DNA from 2 places in the Parvibaculum sp. MBR-TMA-1.3b-4.2 genome. Region 1 is predicted to be linked to the other one. Evidence: predicted binding sites of a transcription regulator. Region 1 holds the regulator's gene; the other holds the start of a gene.

The links. Region 1 encodes HrcA, which represses chaperone genes, less so after heat shock. Its sites were predicted from a motif close to GTTAGCACTCNCNNNNNGNGAGTGCTAAC; they were not measured.
Region 2: the regulator HrcA is predicted to act here: its motif matches at 4,913-4,941, upstream of groES (co-chaperone GroES).

What each region holds. Positions count from the first base shown of each region.
Region 1 is NZ_JBRJHC010000001.1:2,192,595-2,198,812, forward strand. Features, by position in the region: gene hemW (radical SAM family heme chaperone HemW) at 1-63, opposite strand, end outside; gene rdgB (RdgB/HAM1 family non-canonical purine NTP pyrophosphatase) at 44-652, opposite strand; gene rph (ribonuclease PH) at 653-1,366, opposite strand; gene hrcA (heat-inducible transcriptional repressor HrcA) at 1,558-2,616, shown strand; gene grpE (nucleotide exchange factor GrpE) at 2,705-3,346, shown strand; gene ACSSVQ_RS10500 (NnrU family protein) at 3,462-4,166, shown strand; gene ACSSVQ_RS10505 (alkaline phosphatase D family protein) at 4,173-6,035, opposite strand; gene ACSSVQ_RS10510 (alpha-ketoglutarate-dependent dioxygenase AlkB) at 6,167-6,218, opposite strand, start outside.
Region 2 is NZ_JBRJHC010000001.1:1,241,657-1,247,874, reverse strand. Features, by position in the region: gene ACSSVQ_RS06130 (serine hydroxymethyltransferase) at 1-846, opposite strand, end outside; ZMP/ZTP riboswitch at 891-978, opposite strand; gene ACSSVQ_RS06125 (acyl-CoA dehydrogenase family protein) at 1,406-2,605, opposite strand; gene groL (chaperonin GroEL) at 2,795-4,450, opposite strand; gene groES (co-chaperone GroES) at 4,539-4,850, opposite strand; gene ACSSVQ_RS06110 (TetR/AcrR family transcriptional regulator) at 5,072-5,656, opposite strand; gene ACSSVQ_RS06105 (DSD1 family PLP-dependent enzyme) at 5,978-6,218, shown strand, end outside.

The DNA of each region.
Region 1 (6,218 bases):
GAAACCGGGCTCATTGTCCGGCGCTATTTTAGCTACTTTGTTGTCACTTTTTGAAGCAGGCATCCACGAGCTGCCGGAATGCGTCGGCGCGATGGGACATGGCGTGTTTTTTCGCCGGGTCCATTTCGCCGAAAGTGATGTCATGCCCCTTGGGCACGAACATGGGGTCGTAACCGAAGCCCTTGTCGCCACGCGGCGGCCAGACGACCTCGCCGTCCACCCGGCCCTCGAAATACGCCACATGCCCGTCCGGCCAGGCGAGAGCCAGCCCGCAGACGAACCAGGCCGAGGTATCATGCGTGCCCGCTTCGAGGATCGACACGCGCAGCTTCTCCATGGCGAAGCCGAAATCCTTTTTCGGCCCCGCCCAGCGCGCGGAATAGATGCCCGGCGCGCCGTTCAGCACCCCCACGCAAAGGCCGGAATCATCGGCCAGCGCAGGAAGATTCGCGGCTTTCGCGGCGGCCAGCGCCTTCAGCTCGGCGTTTTCGCGGAAGGTCGTGCCGGTTTCCTCCGGCTCGGGCAGGTCCAGCTCGCCCGCCGAAACCGTTTCGATGCCGAAGGGTGCGAGCAAATCGGCGATTTCGCGGACCTTGCCCGGATTATGGCTGGCGACAACCAGCTTGCCATTTTGCTCGAATGCCCGCGTCATTTAAGCGATCGCCTTTTTCTGCGCCTCGACGAGATCGGCGATCGCGGTGCGGGCGAGGGTCAGGAGGGAGGTGAACTCCTCATCCGAGAAGGGCTCGCCTTCCGCCGTGCCCTGGATTTCGCAGATACCGCCCTTGCCCGTCATCACGAAATTCGCGTCGGTATCAGCGGTGGAATCCTCGGCATAATCCAGATCGACAACTGGGTTGCCGTTATAGATGCCACAGGAGATGGCCGCCACGTGATCCTTCAGCACAGGCGCGGAAATCATGTCGCGGGCCTTCATCCACTGGATGCACTGATGCAGGGCCACCCAGCCGCCGGTGATGGAGGCGGTGCGCGTGCCGCCATCGGCCTGGATCACGTCGCAATCGACCGTGATCTGGCGTTCGCCCAGCGAGCGCAGATCCACCACGGCGCGCAGCGAGCGCCCGATCAGGCGCTGGATTTCCAGCGTCCGGCCCGACTGCTTGCCGGCATTTGCCTCGCGGCGCATGCGCTCATGGGTGGAGCGGGGCAGCATGCCGTATTCCGCCGTCACCCAGCCTTCGCCGCGGCCCTTCAGCCAGGGCGGAATGCGCTCTTCAAGCGAGGCGGTGCACAGCACATGCGTGTCGCCGAAGCGTACCAGGCAGGAGCCCTCGGCGTGTTTGGCGATGCCGGGCTCGAAGCTCACAGCGCGCATTTCGTTCGGCGATCGGCCGGAAGGTCGCATGGGTCAGGTCCGTTTCTGTTGTCTTGTCCGCATTTTTCGTGTCGCTTACCTACAGGCTGGCGGAGCCAGCGTAAAGCGGAGCGGTCGCGGATTGACGGACAGACGAGCCGTTCCTAGATTCAGTCGGCAATTTCAATATCTTATGCTGCGTCGCGCCGTCTCTCATATCGTCCCTCGGAGTTTGCACATTCATGGTCGCCGTCAAGGATCTCAATGAACGCTCGCGCGAGATCCTTCGTCATATCGTCGAAGCGTATCTGGAGACCGGCGATCCGGTCGGCTCGCGCTTCCTGTCGCGCACCATACCCATGTCGCTGTCGGCGGCTTCGATCCGCAATGTGATGTCGGATCTGGAGACGCTGGGGCTCCTGTTCTCGCCGCATACCAGCGCCGGCCGCGTACCGACCGATATGGGCCTCAGGCTCTTTGTCGACGGGCTTCTGGAGGTCGGCGATCTCTCCGACGAGGAACGCAGTTCCATCGAGGCGCAGGTCGCGGGCACGGACCGCGATGTCGAAAACGTGCTGGACGAGGCGACGCGGCTTCTGTCCGGGCTTTCCAATGCGGCGGGGTTCGTCGTCGCGCCGACCCATGACGATGCGCTGAAGCATATCGAATTCGTGCCGATCGATGCGGAACGCGCGCTGGTCGTGATCGTCACGGAAGGCGGGGGCGTCGAAAACCGCGTGATCGAAATGCCCAAGGGGCTGACGCCCTCGGCGCTTTCGGAGGCGACGAATTATCTGAACGCCCATTTGCGGGGACGGACGCTGGAAGAATCCAAGGGCTTTCTCGCCCGCGAGGTGGAAAAGCAGCGGGCCGAACTCAATTCGCTGACCGCCAAGGTGATCGAGGCCGGACTGGCAACCTGGTCGGGCGGGCGGGCCTCCAATGACGACCCGCTGGCCAAATCGCTGATCGTGCGCGGGCGCTCGCATCTTCTGGAAGATCTGCACGCACTGGACGATCTGGAGCGCATTCGCCATCTCTTCGACGCACTGGAAAACAAGCGCGACCTTATCCAGCTTCTGGATCTCGCCGAATCCGCCGATGGCGTGCGCATCTTCATCGGCTCGGAGAACAAGCTTTTCTCCATGTCAGGTTCCTCACTGATCGTGAGCCCCTATATGGACGCCAATGAGCATGTGGTGGGCGTGCTGGGCGTGATCGGCCCGACACGGCTGAACTATGCGCGGGTCATTCCGATGGTGGACTACACCGCCAAGCTCATCGGTCGCCTCATCAAATAGCCCGTTTAGGCGTGGCGGGTTGACATATCCGCCCGCGCCGCGCACATGAGCCCATCAGGCCGCCATCCCTTTTTCGAACCGGAAAACCATGAGCGACGAAGAAAAAAAGACACAGGACGCCGACACCCCCGAAAACGCCGCGCCCGGCGATGCGAAGGCCGAACAGGCCGCCGCGGGCGATGGGGCGGAACAGGCCGCACCTGAAACCGATCTCGTCGGGGAACTGGAAGCGCAGGTCTCCGATCTCAAAGACCGCTTGCTGCGCGCGGCGGCCGAAATGGAAAACACCCGAAAGCGGACCGAGCGCGACAAGCAGGATGCGGTGAAATTCGCCGCCGCCAGCTTTGCCCGCGACATGCTGGAAGTGTCCGACAATCTGCGCCGGGCGCTCGCCGCGCTGAACGAGGACGACCGCTCGCAGGTGCCCGACAGCGTGAAGGCGATGATCGAGGGCGTGGAAATGACCGACCGTCAGCTCCTCACCACTTTCGAGCGCCATGGCGTGCGGGAAATCACACCGGGCGAGGGCGAAAAATTCGATCCCAACCTGCATGAAGCCATGTTCGAGGTGCCCGGCACCGGCCAGCCCGCGGGCACGGTGGTGCAGGTGATGTCGGCCGGTTACATGATCGGCGACCGGCTGCTGCGCGCGGCCCGTGTGGGCGTCGCCAAGGCGGAAGAGGGCGGCGGATCGGGCGGCCCCGGCGCCAATGTGGACACCTCTGCCTGACCGCAGGCTGGCATCTATCTGTTTTTTGGTCCCTACTACTTGACGTGCATAGCGTTCGACCTAATCTATAACACTGTTATTGGTCGAATGCGGGACCAAGATAGGGGAGGCGATCATGCTCATGCTCTGGGCGGCTGCGGCGTTTTTTCTGGGTATTCATCTCATCATCTCGGGCACGCCCCTGCGCGACCGGCTGGTCGGCGCCATGGGCGAGGGGCCCTATCGCGGATTCTTCTCGCTCCTCTCGCTGGCCGGCATCGTCTGGCTGTGCTGGTCCTACAATATGGCGCTGGAAGGACCGAACGAGCTTCACTGGGTGACGCCGGACGGGCTGAAGCATGCGGCGCCGCTTCTGATACTGCTCGCCTTCCTGATCGGGGTGATCGGCCTCACCACACCCAACCCGACCTCGGTCGGCGCGGAAGGGCTGATGGAAAATCCCGGCACGGTGAAGGGCATATTACGCATCACGCGGCACCCCTTTCTCTGGGCCGTCATCATCTGGGGGCTCACCCATATGGCGATGAACGGCGATGAGGCTTCCCTCATCTTCTTCGGCACCTTCACGTTGCTCGCAGCACTGGGCACACTTTCGATCGACGCCAAGCGCAAGCGGCTTTACGGCGAGAGCTGGAAGAGCTTCGTCGCAACAACGTCCAATCTTCCGTTTGGGGCGATCTTCGCCGGGCGCAACAAACTGGCCATCGGCGAACTTGGCTGGTGGCGAATCCTCGCCGCCCTGGTCGCTTTCGGCGCGCTGTTCTACGCCCATCTGTGGCTCTTCGACGTCACGCCGGTGCCGGGCTGGTATCCCTATTGAGGGGTGTCAGCTATCGCGCCTGAGGCCTGAGAGCTTACCGGGCTTATCGGCCGTCACCGTGAAGCGGGCGAGCGAGAGGGGTTGGTACTCTTTCTCACGCACGGTGGTCACGGCCATATAGGTCGCATCGGCCTTTTCCGCCGTCAGATCGAGCAGCACGAAGCCGTGATGTTCGACATTGGCGTATTTCACCTCCGGGCAATGCGAGACCATGGCCTTTTCCGCGATCCCCGGGATGCGCGGATCGTCGCCCAGATAGCGATAGCCCGATTGCGACGTGACGCTGGTCGTGGCGAATTCGACGGCGACGAGATCGCCCGCGTCGTCATGCAGGTCGCTTGCCCAGAAATTATGGCTGTCGCCGGCCAGCACGAGCAGGTTCGCTTCGGCCGCCTTCGCGCCTTCATAAAGCTTTTCGCGCGCCACCGGATAGCCATCCCAGGCGTCGAGATTGATGGGCAGGCCGAGCTTGGTGTTGTCCAGCCAGCGTTTCGTCCAGGGGCTTGAGGCGCTTGCCTTTTCCACGATGTCGGTGGGGAAGGCCCTGGTGAAGTCGGGTGCATCCATGCGCGCCATGACAATCTGATTGGCAAGGACTTGCCACTGGATGTCCCGGGCCCGGGCGTTTTTCAACTCGTTCGCGAGCCAGGCCTGCTGGGTCTCGCCCATCATGTGCCGGGCGGGATCGTTCAGCTTCTCCTTGCGAAAGCGCTCGGCATCCGGCTTGTAGGCGTAACCGTCCGGCAGTCCGCTTTCCTGCCACTCCGTCATGCGCGCATAGTCGAGGACCGGTGCGCCCGCCGCGTCATAGGGCGTTTTCACGCGTCGGATGTCCGCGCCCATCGCCGCTTCGCCTGTCACGACAACCGGATTGTCCGGATTGGAGAGGTCGAAGGCGGTTTCCTCATAGACCATGTCCTCGCTGTAGCTCAGCTCTTCGTCGCGGCCCGTGAGCCGCGTTTCGATGACATGGATCGAGGCGATTTTGCCGTATTCATAGGAGCGGTTGAGTGCATGGAAGGCCTTGCCGGGCGCGGGGTCGCGCATGGGCATCCATTCGAAATAGGCCTTCAACGCGGCATCGCGGCGCGTCTCCCATGTGCCTTCGGTGGCGGGATCATGATTGCCCGCGCCGCCGACCCAGCTGTTATTCGCCGTTTCGTGATCGTCCCAGACGGTGATGAAGGGGGCAGCGGCATGGGCGGCCTGCAGATCGGGATCGGACCGGTATTGCGCAAATCGCGTGCGGTAGTCAGCGAGCGTCAGCAGCTCATGCGGGGGCTCATGGGCCCGGCCGAGTTCCTTGCCGACATCCCCGCCATATCCGTCGACGCCATATTCGTAGATGTAATCGCCCAGATGCACGATGGCATCCAGGTTGTCTGTTGCGGCGATTTCCCGATAGACATGGTAATAGCCGAAGGAATAATGCGAGCAGGAGATCACCGCGAAGCGCGCGCGCTCCGTTTCCGCGGGAAGCGTTTTCGTGAGCCCGACAGGCGAAAGCGTGTCGCCCACCGCGAAGCGATAATAATAGACGCTGCCCGGCGTCAGGCCCGTGACATCGACCTTCACCGTATGATCGCGGGCCGCGCTCGCCTGCGTTTCGCCCTCGGCGACCGGTTTCGTGAAATCGGCGTCTTCCGCCACCATCCACCGAACGGGCAGGGGCGAGGTTTCGTTCGTGGTCACGCGCGTCCAGATGATGACGGCATCGCCTTTCGGGTCGCCGCTGGCCACGCCATGGCCGAAGGCGGCGTCGAATGTCTCTGATGCCTGTTTTTTCTCGTCGCAGCCGGCAAGACCGAGCCCGCCGACCGCGGTCAGGCCCAAAAGCGTCTGTCGTCTGGTAAAGCGATCCCAACTCATGCTCGATACCCCCAGGAACTGCCGATCAATCGCCACGACATGATCGTCAGCCTATCAAGCCATAATGTCGGTTTTTTTGCCGGTGCGAACGCGCATGAAAACCTGCCCGGAAAGACCGGAAAGGCGCATTCTCAGGGTTTCGTCACGCGGCGCAACGTGATGTTGAGACGTCCGCCGCCTTCC
Region 2 (6,218 bases), 950 kb from region 1:
GGTCGCGGCAAGCCGGAAGGTGAGGGCGGCAGCGGCCACCTGGTTCATATGCGGCCCGCCCTGAAGCCCGGGAAAGACCGAGGCGTCGATCTTTCTGGCAAATTCCTGTCTGCAGAGGATGAGCCCGCCGCGCGGACCGCGCAGCGATTTGTGCGTGGTCGTCGTCATGACATCGAAACCGGAATCCATGGGGTTGCGCATAACACCCGCCGCGATGAGGCCGCCGATATGGCTGACATCGGCCATGGTCAGCGCGCCGACCTCATCGGCCACCCGCTTGAAATCGGCATAGTCGTAGTCGCGCGGATAGGAGGAATAGCCGCAGACCACCATTTTGGGCTGCGTCTTTCGTGCGACTTCCCTGAGCGCATCGAAATCGATGGCGCCGGTTGCCGGGTTCGTCCGGTAACGGACGAAATTGAAAAGCCGCCCCATGTGAGACACAGGCGCGCCATGGGTCAGATGGCCGCCATGTGACAGATCCATGGCGAGGATCGTGTCGCCCGGCTCCAGCAGGCCCAGATAGACGGCCTGGTTCATGGGCGACCCGGAAAGCGGTTGCACATTGGCATGCTCGGCGTGGAAGAGGGCGCAAGCGCGGTCGCGCGCCAGCGTCTCGATCCGGTCGGTATGCTGCTGCCCGCCATAATATCGCCGTCCGGGATAGCCCTCGGCATATTTGTTGGTGAAGGCCGAGCCGAGCAGCGTCAGCACTTCGGGGAAGGCGTAGTTCTCGGAGGGGATAAGTTCGAGTTCTCGGCGCTGGCGGGTTTCCTCGCCGGTGAGCGCCTCATAGATATCCGGGTCGCTTTCGGCAAGCCGGGATCGTTCTTCGGAAAGGGTCATTTCCGTTCTCCATCAGCCAATAAAAATGCCCGGCCAGCTCATTCAAGGGCTGCCCAGGCGATCGGCTGATAGATCGGGCTCCGCGCTCCATGATGGTTGCCCATCTCGATATCGCCAGTCACGCGGAGATATGTGACCGAGTGGCGGCAGTAGAGCGCGGGAGAGGATATGAGTCAACGAGGGATGCAGCCGTACCGAAAGCTCCGCAGGGCGCGTGCCCTCGGAGGTTTGGCCGGCTGTCCTTCGCAAGAAGGGGCGCGGGGCAGAACTCGAACCGCACATGTTCCTACATGTGACATGTGGCATGTGTAGGGGCGGCGCTTGCTCCACCCCGCGCACGGCATTTTCTCGTGCTTCGACGCAGGCGCTTTTTCAGCCCGCATGCGTCCGGCGAAGCCGGGGTTTGTCACGCCCCGGGTTGCGGATGCCGCCCGACCTCCCGCGCTGCCTGACAACCCAACAGCGCCCCGTCGATGAAGGCCGGTCCCATCAATATGGGGGCGCGGAAGAAGGGGAGGATAAGTTTTTCAACCTTATGTCCGCTCCCGGACGATATTCCTCAAGGTAGCTTCAGGATCCGCTTGGAGATGATGTTCTTCTGGATCTCGTTCGAGCCGCCATAGATGGATTGTGCCCGGGCGCCCAGATATTGCGCGACGGCGGGCGCGGCGCCCGCCGGCACTGGCGTGTTGTCGGTCCAGGCGGGTGCCGCCGAATCCGGAAAGGACGCCTGCGCATAAGCGCCATGGGCTTCCATGCCCAGCTCGGTAATGTCCTGCGCCAGCTCGGTCGCAATGATCTTGAGGATCGACGATTCCTCGCCCGGCGCACCGCCTTCCGCCACCGAGGCCAGCGTTCGCAGCACGGTCAGTTCCAGTGCATCGAGGCGCGTCTCAAGCGTGGCGAGCTTGGCGGCAAAGGCCGGATCGTCGAGAAGCCGTGCGCCGTCGCTTTCGGTCCGCATGGCCGTGGCGCGAATATCCTCAAGCTGTTTTCGTTTGCCCGCGACATGCGCATAGGAGGTGCGCTCATGGCCAAGCAGGTAGTTGGCATAAGTCCAGCCTTTGCCTTCCTTGCCAATCCGGTTTTCCACCGGCACGCGGACATCCTCGAAGGTGACGCTGTTCAATGAATGTTTGCCGTCGATGGTGATGATGGGGGTCACCGTGATCCCCGGCGTCGCCATGTCGATACAAAGGAAGGTGATGCCTTCCTGCTTCTTGCCGGAATTGTCGGTCCGCAGCAGGCAGAAAATCCAGTCGGCGTGCTGGCCGAGGCTGGTCCAGATCTTGGTGCCGTTGACGACATACTCGTCGCCCTCACGTATCGCGGCGCATTGCAGCGAGGCGAGGTCCGAGCCCGAACTGGGCTCCGAATAGCCTTGCGCCCAGAAGGTCGTGCTGTCGAGAATACCCGGCAGCCAGCGCTTCTTTTGATCGTCGGTGCCGAAGGTGTAGATGACCGGCCCGACGTAAAGAAGCCCCATCGGCACGACATTGAGCGCGCCCGCGCGTTCCAGTTCCTCGTCGAAGATGTATTTCTGGTTGGCGGTCCAGCCCGTGCCGCCATCGGATTTGGGCCAATTGACCGCCAGCCATCCCTTCGCGGCAAGCGCGCGTTCGGAGCGCTGATAGTCTTCCTTCGACGGAGAATGTCCCCGCCCGATCTTTTCCACGATGTCGCTCGGATATTCGTTCTCGAAGAAGTCCCGCATCATCATGCGGAATTCCTCATCCTCTGCCGAAAAGGAAAAATCCATTGGCTCCGTCCCTCGAAAATTTCGTGTTGGGCGGAACTCTAGTGACTCGGCAGGCTGCTGTCACAGGGTCCGCGGCAGAGGTTGGATGTCGCTGCGTCAGGTTCCGGAGGCAACGATGTCTCAAAAGAAAAGGGCCGGTGTTGCCACCGGCCCTTCGCATTCGTCGGCGTAAGCCGGACGAGCGCATGATTACATCATGCCGCCCATACCGCCCATGCCGCCCATGCCACCCATATCGGGCATGCCGCCGCCGCCGGCGCCTTCCGGCTTCGGCTTCTCGGCGATCATGGCTTCCGTCGTGATCAGCAGGGCTGCCACGGAGGAGGCGTCCTGAAGCGCGGTACGCACGACCTTGGTCGGGTCGATGATGCCGGCCGCGACGAGGTCGATATAGGCCTCGTTCTGGGCGTCGAAGCCGTAATTGGCCTGCTTCGATTCCAGCACCTTCTGCACCACGATCGAGCCTTCCACGCCGGCGTTTTCGGCGATCTGGCGGATCGGGGCTTCAAGCGCACGCTTCACGATGTTGATGCCCGCCTGAATGTCGCGGTTCTCGTCGGTCAGCTTCGCGACGGCCTTGGCAGCCATCAGAAGGGCGGTGCCGCCACCGGGGACGATACCTTCTTCCACCGCGGCACGGGTCGCGTTGAGCGCGTCGTCCACACGGTCCTTGCGCTCTTTCACTTCCACTTCCGTGGCGCCACCGACCTTGATCACGGCCACGCCGCCCGCGAGCTTCGCAAGACGCTCCTGCAGCTTTTCGCGGTCGTAGTCGGAGGTGGTGTCTTCGATCTGGCGACGGATCTGGGCGACGCGCGCCTCGATGTCCTTCTTCTTGCCAAGACCGTCGACGACCGTGGTGTCGTCCTTCGTGATGGAGACGCGCTTGGCCGAGCCGAGCATGTCCATCGTCACGTTTTCGAGCTTGATGCCGAGATCTTCGGAGATCACCTGACCGCCCGTCAGCACCGCAATGTCTTCCAGCATCGCCTTGCGACGATCGCCGAAGCCCGGGGCTTTCACGGCCGCGACCTTCAGGCCGCCGCGCAGCTTGTTGACAACCAGCGTCGCCAGGGCTTCGCCCTCGATGTCCTCGGCAATGATGAGGAGCGGACGGCCGTTCTGCACGACCGATTCGAGGATCGGCAGCATCGGCTGCAGGCTGGTGAGCTTCTTCTCATGGAGAAGGATGAAGGGCTCGTCGAGCTCCGCCACCATCTTGTCGCCATTGGTGATGAAATAGGGCGACAGGTAGCCGCGGTCGAACTGCATGCCTTCCACGACGTCGAGCTCGGTCTCGAGAGACTTGGCTTCCTCGACCGTGATCACGCCTTCATTGCCGACCTTTTCCATCGCCTTGGCGATCATCTCGCCGATTTCGCGCTCGCCATTGGCGGAAATGGTGCCGACCTGGGAGATCTCCTCGTTGGACTTCACCTTCTTGGAACGCTTGATGATGTCCTGGACGGCAGCCTTCACGGCCTGCTCGATGCCGCGCTTCACATCCATCGGGTTCATGCCGGCGGCAACCGACTTCGCGCCTTCGCGAATGATCGACTGGGCAAGCACGGTCGCGGTGGTGGTGCCGTCACCGGCGGTGTCGTTGGTCTTGGAAGCGACTTCCTTGACCATCTGCGCGCCCATGTTCTCGAACCGATCTTCCAGTTCGATTTCCTTGGCGACGGACACGCCGTCCTTCGTGGTGCGCGGTGCACCGAAAGACTTTTCGATCACGACGTTACGACCCTTCGGGCCGAGCGTCACCTTCACGGCGTCCGCGAGAATGTCGACGCCACGCAGCATCTTCTCACGGGCATTGCGCCCGAATTTTACTTCTTTGGCCATATTCCTATGTTCCTTGTTCTGGGCTCATGGATCCTGTCGGCGCGCGGCAGCAAAAAGGCCCGCAGCCGTCACATCGGACTTGCGAGCCTTATTCAGCAGCCTTCTTGGATTTGCCTTCGAGCACACCCATGACGTCGGCCTCTTTCATGATGAGGAGGTCCTGGCCGTCGATCTTCACTTCCGTGCCGGACCATTTGCCGAAAATCACACGGTCGCCGACCTTGACGTCGAGCGGCACGATCTTGCCGTCTTCACCGCGGGCGCCCTGGCCCACCGCGACGATCTCGCCCTGGGAGGGCTTTTCCTGAGCGGTCTCGGGGATGATGATGCCACCGGCAGTCTTGGCCTCTTCCTCGACCCGGCGCACGACAACTCGGTCATGCAAAGGACGGAATTTCATCTCTTGCGTCTCCTGTTTCGGAACCGCCATTTTGGCGGGAAACCCTGGATTTTTTGGAAGCTGTTAGCACTCGTGGAAAGTGAGTGCCAATAGCTCTCGCGAGAGATAGGAGGGGGGTGGCGGAGTGTCAAGCGGGGAGTGGCGATAAACCGCTGCAGGGACTCAGGTTTTTCGGGTCGGAAGGCCGGCCGTTTCAGCGCATGAGCGGGCGCGATGAGCGGTCAGGCCCGGAGGCCCCGGAGCGTTATGCGGACGATATTGGCAAGCGTCTTGCGGAATTCCGCTTCATCCGCCGCCTTTTCCGCTCCATAGGCGGCCGTAGTCAGGGTGGCCGCTGCCGACTCTACGGTGAACCCGGCCGCTTTCAGGTCGAGTTCGCCGCTATCCACGCCCTTCTGAATGAGTTTCGCGATGATGGAACGGAAGGTGGCGTCCACTTCCTCGAAAACGTCGTCGGGGAGCTGGTGCTGCGGATCCAGCAGTTCCGCGGCATGGGGGCTTGAATAGATCCAGCGCCAGACAGCGCCGAGCTTGGCGTCCATCACGCCCAGAAACTGCTCTTCAAGGGGCTGGTCGCAGGCGATGGCTTCCTGGATCGCTTCCAGCATGCGCGCGGCCAGCATCCGGGCGATGGCCTCGAAAAGCTCTTCCTTGCTGGCGAAATAGAGGTAAAGCGTCCCCTTGGCGACGCCGGCGGCGCGGGCGATATCCTCCATCGAGGTGCGGCGATAGCCGTAATGGCGAAACAGATCGAACGCGGCATCGATAATCGTCTCGCGCTTGTCGCTCGATGCCTGTTTGGGCATGTCCCCTTTCGGGGCCGCCATACGCTGTTTTACGGCCAACGGGTTGCTCCCCCGAACTCTCTCCTGCGCCGCTCTCTGACACCCAGTCCCCCCGGAGAGTGCGTACGCAAACAACAATAAGTCAGTCTATCGCATACACCACTGTGAATGCCCTGTCATGGCACTGCGTCGATATGCGCCTTTCCGTGGAAAAACCATAATAAATTGCATGTATTCCGGCATTGCGGCGCCGCGCCCTTGCCGTTGCCCGCTGCGTGTTTAGGATGGCGCGCCATCGTGAAGGTCGCCGCGCCGGCCAGCCAATCTGGGGAGCCTGTAAACATGTCGAAAGCCCTGCAAACCGCCCGCGAGATGATCGGCAAACAGGGATCGCGACAGACGATCCCGACGCCGGCGCTGGTCCTCGATCTGGACGCTCTGGACAAGAACGTGGCCACCATGGCCGCGCATTGCGCAAAGAACGGGCTTTCCATTCGTCCCCATGCCAAGACGCATAAATGTGCCTCCATCGCCAGGCGGCAGATCGAGGCGGGTGCGGTCGGCATCTGCTGCGCCAAGCTCG